Regions from separate parts of the Streptomyces sp. NPDC034111 genome, predicted to be linked through region 2. Evidence: riboswitches for the same ligand, from Rfam matches in the RefSeq annotation. Region 2 holds a riboswitch; the other holds the start of a gene.
What was found. Region 2 has a riboswitch for glycine ahead of gcvP (aminomethyl-transferring glycine dehydrogenase). Riboswitches for the same ligand answer to the same signal wherever they lie in the genome.

Region 1 (7,044 bases), on a different contig from region 2:
CGCGAGGGTGTGATCGTGAATGGGGGCACCTCCCGGACGAAGTCCGGGGGAGCGTCTTGCACAGTGAGACGCGCGGGGGCGCGCCGCTGCCCGGTCCGCCGTGCGGGAACCGTTACTTCTGCCGCTTGTAGAAGGGCAGGGCGACGACCTCGTACGGCTCATGGCTTCCACGGATGTCCACGCAGACACCCTCGGTGCCCGGTGTGGCGTAGGCCGCATCGACGTAGGCGATGGCGATCGGCTTGCCGAGCGTGGGGGAGGGGGCCCCGGAGGTGACCTCGCCGATGACCGTGCCGTCGGCGGTGACGACGGAGTAGCCGGCGCGCGGCACCCGGCGGCCCTCGGCGATCAGACCGACCAGCTTGCGCGGCGGGCTGGTCTCGGCGCGCTCGGCGGCCGCCGTCAGCGCGTCGCGGCCCACGAAGGCACCGTTGTTGGTGGTCTTCTCGAACTTCACCACCCGGCCCAGGCCCGCGTCGAACGGCGTGGTCGCGGTGGTCAGCTCATGCCCGTACAGCGGCATGCCCGCCTCCAGGCGCAGCGTGTCGCGGCAGGACAGGCCGCAGGGGACCAGACCGGCGTCCTTGCCGGCCTCGGTCAGCGCCTCCCAGAGGGCGACCGCGTCCGCCGGCCGGACGAACAGCTCGAAGCCGTCCTCGCCGGTGTACCCCGTACGGGCGATCAGCGCCTGGACACCGGCGACCGTGCCCGGCAGGCCCGCGTAGTACTTCAGACCGTCCAGGTCGGCGTCCGTCACCTTCTTGAGGATGCCGGGGGACTCCGGGCCCTGCACCGCGATCAGCGCGTAGGCGTCCCGGTCGTCGCGGATCGCGGCGTCGAAGCCGCCCGCGCGGGAGGTCAGCGCGTCCAGCACCACCTGGGCGTTGGAGGCGTTGGCGACGACCATGTACTCCTCGTCGGCGAGGCGGTAGACGATCAGGTCGTCGAGGATGCCGCCCTCGGCCTCACAGATCATGGTGTAGCGGGCGCGGCCGGTCTTGAGGGCGCCGATGTTGCCGACCAGCGCGTAGTCGAGGAGAGCGCCGGCCTGCGGGCCGGTGACGGTGATCTCGCCCATGTGGGAGAGGTCGAAGAGGCCGGCGCGGGTGCGGACGGCGACATGTTCGTCGCGCTCGCTGCTGTAGCGCAGCGGCATGTCCCAGCCGGCGAAGTCGGTCATGGTGGCGCCGAGCGCGCGATGGGTGGCATCCAGCGCGGTGCGGCGGGGGGCATCAGTCATGGTTCTGGGCTCCCAGGCATGGGTGACAAGACGTTCTCCCCATCTGTCATCGGAACCTGAGAGGTTCACCGGGATCCCGCGAACGGACCCGGTTTGCACCTTGGGTGGAGCCGCCCCTTCAGCCGGGCAGTGGCTCGCTTTTCAGATCTGCCTCGCCCGCGCGGTATAGGGGCCTGAGAGATTCAAGGGAGGACTTGCTCCTTCGGCGCCCCGCCGTGGCGGCCGGGGACTCTCCCGCGCGGATTCAAGCGGCCGGTATGGAGTTGGCGGTGCACGGGTGAAACGGGATGTGCACGTGGCGGCCACATCATTGCACGGGATCGCCCGGGGGAGGAGTCCCGGTCGCCGTCCCGTTCCCGACGTGGGCGGATCGGGATGCACCTTGATGAGCATTACCTTTTCTTGACACTCTGCGGGTAAGGGACGGACTCAGGCCGGACCGGAATGGACGGGGAGGCGATCACGGTGCACAGGGACGCGGCATTCGCGGCCACATCAGGGGCCGTACCGCCGGACACCGCGCCGGTGGCGGCCCCCGCCGTGCGCCGGACCGGCCGGCGGCGGCACTCCGTCGTACGGCCCGGGCGCAGCGACCGGGTCGTGGACCTGCGCGGCGAGGGGCGCGCCGGGAGCACCGCCGAGCTGCGGTTCCCGGCCGGTGACCTGGTCGTGGTCTCCGGTCTGCCGGGCAGCGGCAAGAGCACCCTGATGCACCGGGTGGTGCCGCCGCTGGACGGTCGCGGCGCCGTGGTGCACCGGATCGATTCGCAGGACGTACGTGAGCACTGGGAGCGCGGCAGGCTGCGCCGGCTGCCGTACGGCCTGTACCGCCCGCTGGTACGGGCCGCGCACTATCTGGCGCTGGGCAGGGCGCTGCGCTCCGGCGACAGCGTGGTGGTGCACGACTGCGGGTCGCTGTCGTGGGTGCGCCGCTGGATCGCGTGGTCGGCCGGGCGCCGTGGCCGCGGGCTGCATCTGCTGCTGCTCGATGTTCCGCCGGAGGTGGCGCGCTCCGGGCAGGAGGCGCGTGGCCGCGGGGTGTCGGGGTACGCCTTCGGCCGGCACCTGAGGGCGGTGGGACGGCTGGTCGGCGCGGCGGAGTCGGCCGCGCTGCCGAAGGGGTTCGGCTCGGCGGTACTTCTCGACCGCCGGTCGGCGAGCGCCCTGGAGACGCTCAGCTTCCACTGAGCGGAACCCCACTGAGTGGACCGAGTGGACCACTGGGTGGACCGCTGAGCGGACCGCCATTTCCGGCCACCTCGCGGACCCGGCCCCGTACGGTCCGCCCCGGACCTTCTCGTCTAGGGTCTTTGGCCAGGTAGCGCGGTTTGGAACGGGTGGATGCAGATGAACTTTCCGGAGCAGGGGATTCCGCAACTGGCATGGCCGGCGAACGAGCTCGAAGAGGTGCTGGCCGCGTCGGTCGGGCACCCGGGCGCCGGCGGCCGGATCGTCGAGGTGCTGGGCCGCAGCCGGCTGTGGGTGCCGCTGCCCAACGGCGGCGGCCCGGAGAGCGCGGGCCTCGGTGCCCGCGGCCTGGATCTGCCCACCGTCGAGATCGGCGGTGCGGCCTATGTCCCCGTCTACAGCTCCGAGCAGGAGTTTCTGCGGGTCGTCGGCTCGCATATGTCCTTCACCGTGGCCCCGGCCCGGGAGTTCGCCCGCGGACTGCCGCCGACGATCGGGATCGCGGTCAACCCGGACGGCACGGTCGGCGTACCGCTTCCGCCGCCCGCGGTGGCCGAATTGTGCCGGGAGGGACGTCCAGGACCTCAGGAATCCACCGGACTGCCGAGCGGCGGACGGGTGCGGCTCTTCGAACCGGACTGGCAGGACGAGCCGGTGGACTTCCTGGCCGCAGCCGGACTGGAGTTCTCCGGTGCCGGAATTGTCCTGAGTGCCCGGCGTGCCCTGGCTAGTGTCGAGGGCGACACGCCCGCGCTGTTCGTCGGTGTTCAGGTCGCCGCGGCACCCGCCGCGCTGCACGACGGCAGCGCCCGCGCGACGGTGCTCACGGCCCTCGGACGTGCGCTCGGCGCGGTACCGGTGCCCTGGCCGGTGCAGCTGGTGATGCTCGATCTCGCCCTCGGCGACCCGGTCGCCGACTGGCTGCTGGAGCGCGTACGGCCCTTCTACTCTCGGGACCACTCGTAAGCTGGTTGGATGACGCGCGGGCGCACCCACACGTGCCCTGCCGAGAGAAGGGACGGACACGTGAGCGCGGGTGCGCATCAGGGGCCGGCGGCGGCCGGACAGCTGGAGCAGTTGCTGCAGCAGGTCTCGCCCGGCCGGTACGACGCCTATGAGGCGCTGCTGCATGCGCTCGCCGCGGGCCAGGTATGGATGCTGCTCTGGCACGGCCGGGCCGGTTCGCCCGAGGCGCAGTACGGAAACATGGAGGTCGACGGCCTCGGCTATGCGCCGTGTGTGACCTCCGCGCCCGAACTCGCCGCCTCCGGCTGGAACCGCGACCACGAGGTCGTCAGCGGCCTGGAGATCGCCGGTTCACTCTTCCCCGACCGCTGGGGGCTATGGCTCAATCCGCACTCTCCCGGCGGCGGGGTCGGCATCCCCTGGCTCGATCTGCGCCGGATCGCCGGCGGTCTCGACCGGCTGCCCGCCGGGCCGCTGCGGATCTCCGAACCGGTCATCGACATCCCGCAGTTCTACGCCCTGCTCGCGCAGAACGCCCACCGCACGCCCGCCGTCCGGTCCTTGCGCCGGGCCTGGGTGCAGCCCGCCCTCGGCGCCCCGTATCTGGCGATCGGGCTGGATCTGTACGACACCGGCCAACAAGCGGTGGATTCCGCCCGGTTGATGATCCAGCAGTCGATCGGCGCGGTTCCGGACGGCCTGCCGGTCTCCACGGTCGCGCTGAACGACGAGTACGACCCGGTCGGGATGTGGATGCGGGCTTCGGCGCGCCCGTTCTTCGACCGTGACGGCTACGCCCAGCCGCCGGGGCAGCCCGCCCCCGCGCCCTCGTACGGCTACGGCTACCCAAGGGCCTACTGACAGCCTGTCCCGCCCACCGGAGCGTGTCGCTCCGGTGTCGCCCCTGGGGCGAATTCGCCCTGTATTCCCCGCGGTTGAGGCGTACTCCCGCGGCCTCACGCCCCGCTCAGCCCGCACGTCTGTCCGTATAACGGAATGCCGTGGAGCACATCACAGTTACGCATCCTTTCCCGGTCAGGGCTGGTGACTGATCGCGAAGGGGATGAAGACTCCGGAAACAACAGGGCCTCGGTCCTTTGTACGAGCGTCATCGAGCGTCATCCCGCACGGCTTCGCGTGAACTTTCAGATTTCCGCAAGACCACCTTCCGCGACGCCCACCGGACTTGCACCGAATTGCACCATTGCTCCATTGCACCAGTGATGTGAATCAGGCCGCTACCGCGGCGGGCAAGTGGCCGGCCACCGTCGGCCGAGAGGGGTCAAAGGCACCGTGACCACACCGATCGAGACCACCGGGGCGGCTGCCGAGGCGCAGCCGGAAGCGGTGCTGAAAGGCGTGGAGGGCAAGCGCATCGAGGGGCGCTCGCTCGGTCAGATCGCATGGCTGCGCTTCCGGCGGGACAAGGTCGCGGTGGCGGGTGCCATCGTTGTCATCCTGCTCATCGTCATCGCCGCACTCTCCCGCCCCCTCCAGGCCCTGCTGGGCCTGGACCCGAACAGCCCCAACCAGTCGCTGATCGACCCCAACACCACGCTTCCCAAGGGGGACTTGGGCGGCATGAGCGGGGACCACCCGCTCGGTGTGGACCCCAAGTTCGGCCGCGATCTGCTCGCCCGGATTCTGGAGGGCTCCTGGGTGTCGCTGATCGTGGCGTTCGGCGCGACGCTGCTGTCGGTCGCTATCGGCACCGTCCTCGGGGTGGTCGCCGGCTTCTACCGCGGACGGGTGGACGCCTTCATCAGCCGGATGATGGACGTCTTCCTGGCCTTCCCGCTGCTGCTGTTCGCCATCGCGATCTCCGCCTCGCTCCAGGGCGGCGCCTTCGGCCTGGAGGGCCTGCCGCTGCACATCTCGGTGCTGATCTTCGTGATCGGCTTCTTCAACTGGCCGTACATGGGCCGGATCGTGCGCGCCCAGACGCTGTCGCTGCGGGAGAGGGAATTCGTGGACGCCGCCCGCGGCATGGGTGCGCGCGGGCCGTTCATCCTCTTCCGCGAGCTGCTGCCCAACCTGGTGGGGCCGATCATCGTCTACTCGACGCTGCTGATCCCCTCCAACATCCTCTTCGAGGCGGCGCTGAGCTTCCTTGGCGTCGGTATCCAGCCGCCCCAGGCGTCCTGGGGCGGCATGCTCAACCAGGCGGTCAAGTACTACGAGGTCGATCCGCAGTACATGATCGTCCCCGGCCTTGCGATCTTCGTCACCGTGCTCGCCTTCAACCTGCTCGGTGACGGTCTGAGGGACGCGCTGGACCCGCGCAGCCGCTGACGGCCCCGCCGGATATCCGACCAGACGCCTCATCTGCGTTTTTGAAGTTTCGACGTTTCTCGACTGAACGAAGGGGACACCGACCATCATGCGAAGGTCAGTTCCGGTCGCGGCGATAGCGGCCATCACCAGTGCGGGCCTTTTGCTGGCCGGCTGCAGCGGAGGCAAGGGCTCCTCGGACGGTTCGTCGGAGGCCAACGCCGCCACCAAGGGCATCGTCAACGCCTCGGACGAGAAGGGCGGCACGGTCACCTACGCGATCAGCGACGCCCCCGAGTCGTTCGACCCGGGCAACACCTACTACGCCTTCATCTACAACTTCAGCCGGCTCTACGCGCGCCCGCTGACCACCTTCAAGCCGGGCCCCGGCACCAAGGGCAACGAGCTGGTCCCGGACCTCGCCGAGTCGATGGGCAAGCCCAGCGACGGCGGCAAGACCTGGACGTACAAGCTCCGCAAGGGCGTCAAGTACGACGACGGCTCCACCGTGACCTCGCAGGACGTCAAGTACGCCGTCGAGCGCTCCAACTTCGCGCGTGACACGCTCTCGCTCGGCCCGAACTACTTCCAGCAGTTCCTCAAGGACAACGACGGCGGCTACAAGGGTCCGTACAAGGACAAGAGCAAGGCCGGCCTGAAGTCCATCGAGACGCCGGACGACCAGACGATCGTCTTCCACCTGAAGAAGCCGTTCGCCGAGTTCGACTACCTGGTCAGCGCCCCGCAGACGGCCCCGGTCCCGCAGGCCAAGGACAAGGGCGCGGACTACACCAAGTCCGTGCTCTCCACCGGCTCGTACAAGTTCCAGAGCTACGAGGAGGGCAAGCAGCTCACCCTCGTCCGTAACCCCCAGTGGTCCGCGAAGACCGACCCGCTGCGCAAGCAGCTGCCGGAGAAGATCGTCCTCAAGCTGAAGGTCGCCCAGTCGACCATCGACAAGGACCTCCAGTCCGGCAACACCCTGGTCGACCTGGCCGGACGCGGTGTGGACGGCCAGACCCAGGCCCAGCTGCTGACCGACTCCAAGGCGAAGGCCAACACCGACAACGCGCTCGGTCAGCGCCTGGTCTACACGGCGATCAACACCAAGGCGAAGCCGTTCGACAACCTCGAGTGCCGCAAGGCCGTCGAGTACGCGATCGACAAGAAGGCCGTACAGACCTCGCTCGGCGGCCCGATCCGCGGTGAGATCGCCTCCACGGTCCTGCCGACCGACATCGACGGCTACCAGAAGTACGACCTGTACCCGCAGAAGTACGACGGCGACAAGCTGGACCTCGCCGAGGCCAAGAAGCACTGGGCCAAGTGCGGTGCCGGCAAGACCACCACGACGATCCTGGCCCGTAACGACCGCCAGG
Region 2 (7,044 bases):
CGCGGGCGGCGGCGACGACCTCGGCGGCCCGGCCGGGCACCCGGGCGGTCAGGGTGTCGAAGTACGCGTCGTGGACGATCTCCACGCCGCCGGCCCGCAGGCCCTCGGCGAGCACCGTGGCGTAGCGGTGGGTGCGCCGGGCGATGGTCCGCAGGCCCTCGGGACCGTGGTAGACGGCGTACATGCCGGCCATGACGGCGAGCAGCACCTGCGCGGTGCAGATGTTGCTGGTGGCCTTCTCACGGCGGATGTGCTGCTCACGGGTCTGGAGCGCGAGACGGTAGGCCTTGTTGCCGTCGGCGTCGACGGAGACGCCCACCAGGCGGCCGGGCAGGCTGCGGGCGAACTGCTCGCGTACGGCCATGAAGCCGGCGTGCGGTCCGCCGAAGCCCATCGGGACGCCGAAGCGCTGGGTGGTGCCGACGGCGATGTCCGCGCCGAGCTCGCCGGGCGAGGTCAGCAGCGTCAGGGCGAGCAGATCGGCGGCCACGGTGACGATCGCGCCCAGCTCATGGGCCTGCTCGATGACGGCACGCGGGTCGCGCACCGCGCCGGAGGCGCCAGGGTACTGGAGCAGCACGCCGAAGACGCCACGCTCGGCGATCTCGGCGGGGATGCCGTCGGACAGGTCCGCGACGACGACCTCGACGCCGGTCGGCTCGGCGCGGGTCTCGATCACGGCGATGGTCTGCGGCAGACAGTCGGCGTCGACCAGGAAGACGCCCTGCTTGACCTTGCCGACCCGGCGGGCCAGCGACATCGCCTCGGCGGCGGCGGTGCCCTCGTCCAGCAGGGAGGCGCCGGAGGTCGGCAGGCCGGTGAGGTCGGCCACCACCGTCTGGAAGTTCAGCAGCGCCTCCAGGCGGCCCTGCGAGATCTCCGGCTGGTAGGGGGTGTACGCGGTGTACCAGGCCGGGTTCTCCATGACGTTGCGCAGGATCACCGGCGGGGTGAACGTGCCGTAGTAGCCCAGGCCGATCATGGACGACAGCACCTGGTTGCGCTCCGCCAGGCCGTGCAGCTCCTGGAGGACCTCGGCCTCGGTACGCGCCTGCGGCAGGCCGAGCGCCTCCGCGCTCTTGATCACGTCGGGGACCGCGGTGGCGGTGAGCTCGTCCAGCGACCCGAAACCGACGTGCGCGAGCATCTTGGCCTGCGCCTCGTGGTCGGGGCCGATGTGCCGGTGCTCGAAGGGGATGCCGCGTTCAAGCTCGGTCAAGGAGATGCGATTGGTGGTCATCTGCGGGGGCCTCCTGGTCGTACGACCTACGAGGGGCACCACGGCGCGGGTGCCCGGACGGCCTCCCCCTCTGTCATCTCAACCTGAGAGCTTCACCGGGCCGCACAAGGCGGACCGGCTTTCACCGTCGGTGAGGAGGGGTCCCGGTGCTGTGCCTTCCGTGGCCCGCCCTGCTTTCCAGAGTGACCTCGTCCATGCGGTACGTGTGCCTGAGAGATTCCGGGGAGGATTTGCTCCTTCGGCGCCCTGGTCGCGAACGACAAAGGACTCTCCCGCATGGGGTCTGCGGCCATTGGCCAGCCTACCAGCGCACCACTCGCAGGATCCTTCGAGTGGCCAGGGCATGAAATGTGCCGTTTGGTAGTTGTCACAGGGCAGTTGCGACCAATTGGAGGGGCCGTGCAAACCGATATCGATCCCCGGAGCCTGATCGGCCGCAAAGCGTTCGACCGTAACGGCGCGAAAATAGGCACGATCGACGAGGTCTACCTCGACGACGCCACGGGGGAACCGGAGTGGGCGGCCGTACGCACCGGACTCTTCGGCCGGGATGCGTTCGTTCCCCTGGAGCCCAGCAAAATGGTCGGTGAGGGCCTGCACATCCCCTACGACCGCAAGCTGATCAAGGACGCCCCTGACTTCGGCGTGGGCCGCCATCTCTCCCCCGAGCAGGAGCTTCAGCTCTACCACCACTACCGGCTGGATATCTCCTCGCCGGAACCGGACACCGGCTCGGTGTCCTCCGGCAACTCGGGCGGCGCCGACGACAAGGACTTCGGCAAGATCGCCGGCTCGGACGACTGAGCGCCTTCCGGCCCTCCGCCCACCAGCGGCAGTGGTTCACCCGGCCGCAGCGCCGGGTCCTCGACGGCAAAGGTCCGCACCCTCCCCGGTGCGGACCACGGCGTCTCGAAGCGTACGGTCACTCTGCCCACCCCGCTCCCCTGCACCCAGCCGGCGCCGTACTCGTCGTGCACCACGTCGAGCCCCGGGTGCCAGCGCCGCGGCCGCTCCTCCTCGCGCTCACCGCCGCCGGCGTCCTCCCCGGCGGGCTCCGGTGCGGCCTTCGCCAGCTCCTCGGCCTCCCGCTCCGTCGCCAGCTGCGCGAAGAGATCCTCCTGGGTGAAGTCGGCCAGCCCGCTGATGCCCACGCCCAGCAGCCGCACGCCGCCTGTGGTGTCCACCAGATCCAGCAGGCGGACCGCGGCCTCCCGGATGACCGCGGGATCGTCGGTGGGCCCGCGCAGCGTGTCGGAGCGGGTCAGCGTCGAGAAGTCGTAGTTGCGGACCTTGATGACCACCGTGCGCCCTGAGCGCCCCGCCTCGCGCAGCCGGTGGACGCAGCGGTCGGCCAGCCGCAGCACCTCGGTGCGCACCCGCGTCCGGTCGGTCAGATCGACCTCGAAGGTGTCCTCCACCGAGATGGACTTGGCATCCCGCTCGGCCACCACGGGACGGTCGTCCTGGCCCAGCGCCATCGCATACAGCCCCGCGCCATGAGCCTTGCCCAGCAGCCGCACCAGCTCCGCCTCACCGGCCTCCGCGGTCTCCGCGACGGTGTGGATCCCGGCCCGGCGCAGCGTCTCGGCCGTCGCGGGGCCCACCCCGGGCAGTGTCCGTACCGGCATCGGCCCCAGCAGCTCTCGCTCGGTGCCCGGCTCGATCACCACCAGGCCGTTCGGCTTGGCCGCCTCCGAGGCGATCTTCGCGAGCATCTTGGCGCCGGCCAGTCCCACCGAACCCGTCAGGCCCGTTTGCGACCGGATGTCGCGCCGCAGCTGCTCCCCCACGGCCCGTACGGCTTCCGTCTCCGTCGGCACCCCGCCCGCCTCCAGGTCCACGAAGGCCTCGTCCAGGCTCAGCGGCTCCACGAGCGGCGACAGCTCGTGCAGCAGCTCCATCACGCGTTCACTCACCTGGCGGTAGAGGGTGAAGCGGGGACTGAGGTAGGCGGCGTTGGGGCACAGCCGGCGCGCCTGGGCCGTGGGCATCGCGGAGCGGATCCCGAAGACCCGGGCCTCGTACGACGCCGTGGCGACGACCCCCCGCGGACCGATCCCGCCGACCACGACCGGCTTGCCGCGCAGGCTCGGCTTGGCCGCCTGCTCGGCGGCCGCGTAGAACGCATCCATGTCCAGATGCAGAATCGTCGGCGCGGCTCTCACATCTCCGATGCTGCCGCATGGCACTGACAATCGACCCGATGCCGGGCCGGTGACCGGGTACGGAGGCTCAGCCAGCCCGGTTGCGCCGCCGCGCCAGCTCGTCGTGCGGGTTCTTCCCGACCAGTGTCTCGCCGGTGTCCACGCGCTCCCCGTGGAGCTGTGACAGCGCGCCCTCCACGTCCCGCCAGACCACGCCGACCGCGATGCCGAAGACGCCCTGACCGCCCTGGAGCAGATCGACGACCTGGTCGGGCGAGGTGCACTCGTAGACCGTGGCGCCATCGCTCATCAGCGTCATCCGCGTCAGATCCGCCAGCCCCCGCGCACGCAGGTGCTGGACGGCGGTGCGGATGTTCTGTAGCGACACCCCGGTGTCCAGCAGCCGCTTGACGATCTTCAGGACGACGACGTCCCGGAAGCTGTAGAGCCGCTGGGTGCCCGAGCCGTATGCCGGCCGGATGCTGGGCTCGACCAGGCCCGTACGGGCCCAGTAGTCGAGCTGCCGGTAGGTGATGCCCGCTGCCGCACAGGCGGTCGGGCCGCGATAGCCGATGTTCTGGGCCTCGCAGTCCCCCGACACCGCCGCGGCGGGTGCCGGGGCATGGTTCGCCGTCGCGCCCGCGTGGAGCGGCAACGCCCCTTCCGCCGCCGTACCGTCGCCGGTGATTGCCACGCCGCCCTCCGTCCTCCACGTCCCGGACGGGACCTGCCATATCGACGGTATGCAGTCACTGGGGGTGCGTCAACGATCGCCGCGCTCGCCACGCCGAGTGATAATCACCCTACGAGTGGTTTCTCGTGACCTCGCGCGGGGAATGGCTAAATAGTTTGGCCGGAATCAGCCCCTTCGCCCGGCCGGAGTCACCGGATCACTGGCTGTTGGTGCCGAAGTCCTCGGGCGAGATCTGGTCGAGGAACTCGCGGAACTTCTCCACCTCGTCCTCCTGCTCGTCCGGGATGGCGATCCCCGCGTCGTCCAGCACACCATCCGTACCGAAGATCGGCGTTCCGGTGCGCAGCGCCAGCGCTATGGCGTCGGACGGACGCGCACTGACCTCCACCCCGCTGGCGAAGACCAGTTCGGCATAGAAAACCCCCTCGCGCAGGTCCGTGATCCGGACCTGCGTCAGCTCCTGGCCCACCGCTTCGAGCACATCCTTGAAGAGGTCGTGCGTCAGCGGCCTGGCAGGGACCATGCCCTGCTGGGCAAAGGCGATGGCGGTGGCCTCCCCCGGCCCGATCCAAATGGGCAGGTAACGGTCGCCTCCCACCTCCCGCAGGAGCACGATCGGTTGGCTGGAAGGCATTTCCACCCGGACACCCACGACGTCGAGCTCGTTCACACAGCAACCCTAGGACGTGCCCGGCAGGTTTGGGTAGTCGGGCACTCATTTGCTCACTACGGCCGGACCCGCAGAGCGCTCTGCACCAGCGCCGCATGCAGCCGTACGGACAGCGTCGCCAGCTCCTTGGCGGTGGCCTCGGCATGGGCCCTGGTCTGCGGATTACGGTGCCTCCGAAGGGGTGCAACGACCTGTTCGACCAAGCCGGCCTCACGCTCGGCAGCCGCCTTCACGGCACGCAGATGCCGCGGCTCCAGACCGAAACGGCCCAGGTCCGCGACGAGTTTGGCGATGGTGACCGCCTCGATGTCGTATCCACCGTCCGCATGGGGGACGATGAGTCCGTACGACTCCCAGTCGGCGAGCGCCGCCTCGTCCACCTCGGCGGCGGCCAGCAGCTCGGCCCGGCCGATCCGGGCGGCCGTCGGGCGGTCCTCGCCGGGGTCGGTCACGCCCTCGACCAGATCCCGGGAGGGCGCGGCCGGAGCGGGCAGTTGTACCTGCTCACCGCGCTCCAGGGCGTCCAGATACTCCCGGATGACCTTCAGCGGCAGATAGTGGTCCCGCTGCATCCGCAGGACGCTCGCCAGCCGCTCGATGTCGGCCGGCGTGAATTTGCGGTACCCGGAAGGCGTGCGCTTCGGCTCGACCAGCCCCTCCGCCTCCAGGAAGCGGATCTTGGAGATGGTGACCTCGGGGAACTCCTCGCGCAGCGCGTTGAGCACCGTGCCGATGCTCACCGGCTTGCCGTCCGAGGAGGCGGTGCCGGCAAAACCGGCACCGCCTTTCGGTGTATCGCGCATATACCTTCCCTGACCGGTCAGATACCGGCGCCTCGCTGGCTCGCGTAGAAGACCAGGCGGTACTTGCCGATCTGGACCTCGTCGCCGTTGGCGAGGACGACGGAGTCGATCCGCTCACGGTTGACGTAGGTGCCGTTCAGGCTGCCGACGTCGGAGACGGTGAAGAGACCGTCCGGGCCACGACGGAACTCCACGTGGCGGCGCGAGACCGTCACGTCGTCGAGGAAGATGTCGCCCTGCGGGTGCCGGCCCGCGGTCGTCAGCTCGCCGTCCAGGAGGAAGCGGCTGCCCGAGTTCGGACCCCGACGGACGACCAGGAGCGCGGAACCCAGCGGAAGGGCGTCGACGGCCGCCTGGGCCTCCGGGGACAGCGACGGCGACAGGTTCTGGCCCGTCGTCTCCGAGTCGTAGGCCTCCAGCCCCGAGATGGAGATCGTCGAGGTCGTCTCGGACGCCCGCTCGGGCTGGGCGCCCGGGCGCAGCGGCGCACCACAGTTGGAGCAGAACCGGCTCGCCTCGGCGTTCCGGTGTCCACAGCGCGTACAAACCGGCAAGGCCGAACCTCCACCCGTGCGTGAGGTTGATGGTTCCTGGGAACCTATGCGGCCGGCCCCGGAGGGGTCAACAGATCCGGCGCCGTGCCCCCCGACCTCGTCGCGGAAGAGCGGACGCTCCCCCGCCGCACCGTTCTCCTCAGGCTGACGCGGCGCACGGTGCCGCGCAGAGCCGCTGCCGCCCTCCTGGCGTGCGCTCTTGCCGAACAGCTTTCCAAACAACTTCACGGGCGATTCCCCTTGAACGAAATAGACCCGCCCGTGGGGCAGGACGAACCCTCGATGCACACACCGGCCAGTCCGGACATCCTGTGAACGTCCGTGGCCTTCAGACAGTTTCCACCACACACCACACGCACGGTGCGTCGACCCCCCGCTACCTCATGCCCTCCCAGGGCACTCGACATTCCGCTACGCCTCACTGCGAAGACGACCGAGCGTAGTCAGGCCGCTTCGCCTCCCGCAAGGCGTCCACAATGATCTTCTGTTCCCGGGTCACAGACACCTTGGCCTGCTCCTTTTCCAGTGTCTGGACCACTCCGCCAGGGATGTTCAGCGCCGGTTCCAGATCCTCCGGCTTGCCGATGACCTTGAAGCGGTACGGCTGCGTGACGCGCTTGCCGTCGATCTCCACCCCGCCCCGGACATCCGAGAGGTAGGTGCTCGCGACCACCCGGACGTCGTTGACCTGAATGGCCTCGGCACCGGCCGCCCGCAGCTCCTGGATGGTGTCCAGCAGCTTGTCCGCCTCCACGGAGTGCGTCGGATCGTCGATGGTCAGGTTTATGCCGGGGCCTTGCGCCGCGACGGTCCCGGCCAGCACGCCCAGCTGCTGTTCCTTCTCCACGGTCTGCTTACGGGCCTCCTCGGCCTGGTCCGAGCTGTTCTCCAGCTCGGTCTTCTGCCCTTCCAGGCGCCGCTGTTCGTCCGTCAACCGCT

Region 1: it holds a riboswitch for glycine, as region 2 does, so the genes downstream of both, gcvT (glycine cleavage system aminomethyltransferase GcvT) here and gcvP (aminomethyl-transferring glycine dehydrogenase) in region 2, are expected to answer to the same signal.

Annotation. Positions count from the first base shown of each region.
Region 1 is NZ_JBVIST010000024.1:530-7,573, forward strand. Features, by position in the region: gene gcvT (glycine cleavage system aminomethyltransferase GcvT) at 113-1,240, opposite strand; glycine riboswitch at 1,274-1,391, opposite strand; glycine riboswitch at 1,392-1,487, opposite strand; gene ACZ55A_RS33480 (AAA family ATPase) at 1,700-2,428, shown strand; gene ACZ55A_RS33485 (enhanced serine sensitivity protein SseB) at 2,588-3,394, shown strand; gene ACZ55A_RS33490 (enhanced serine sensitivity protein SseB C-terminal domain-containing protein) at 3,455-4,255, shown strand; gene ACZ55A_RS33495 (ABC transporter permease) at 4,688-5,686, shown strand; gene ACZ55A_RS33500 (ABC transporter substrate-binding protein) at 5,775-7,044, shown strand, end outside.
Region 2 is NZ_JBVIST010000016.1:173,980-181,023, forward strand. Features, by position in the region: gene gcvP (aminomethyl-transferring glycine dehydrogenase) at 1-1,240, opposite strand, end outside; glycine riboswitch at 1,428-1,525, opposite strand; gene ACZ55A_RS28660 (PRC-barrel domain-containing protein) at 1,640-2,044, shown strand; gene ACZ55A_RS28665 (DNA polymerase IV) at 1,933-3,405, opposite strand; gene ACZ55A_RS28670 (MerR family transcriptional regulator) at 3,473-4,078, opposite strand; gene ACZ55A_RS28675 (bifunctional nuclease family protein) at 4,275-4,748, opposite strand; gene ftsR (transcriptional regulator FtsR) at 4,805-5,551, opposite strand; gene ACZ55A_RS28685 (FHA domain-containing protein) at 5,569-6,393, opposite strand; gene ACZ55A_RS28690 (DUF881 domain-containing protein) at 6,524-7,044, opposite strand, start outside.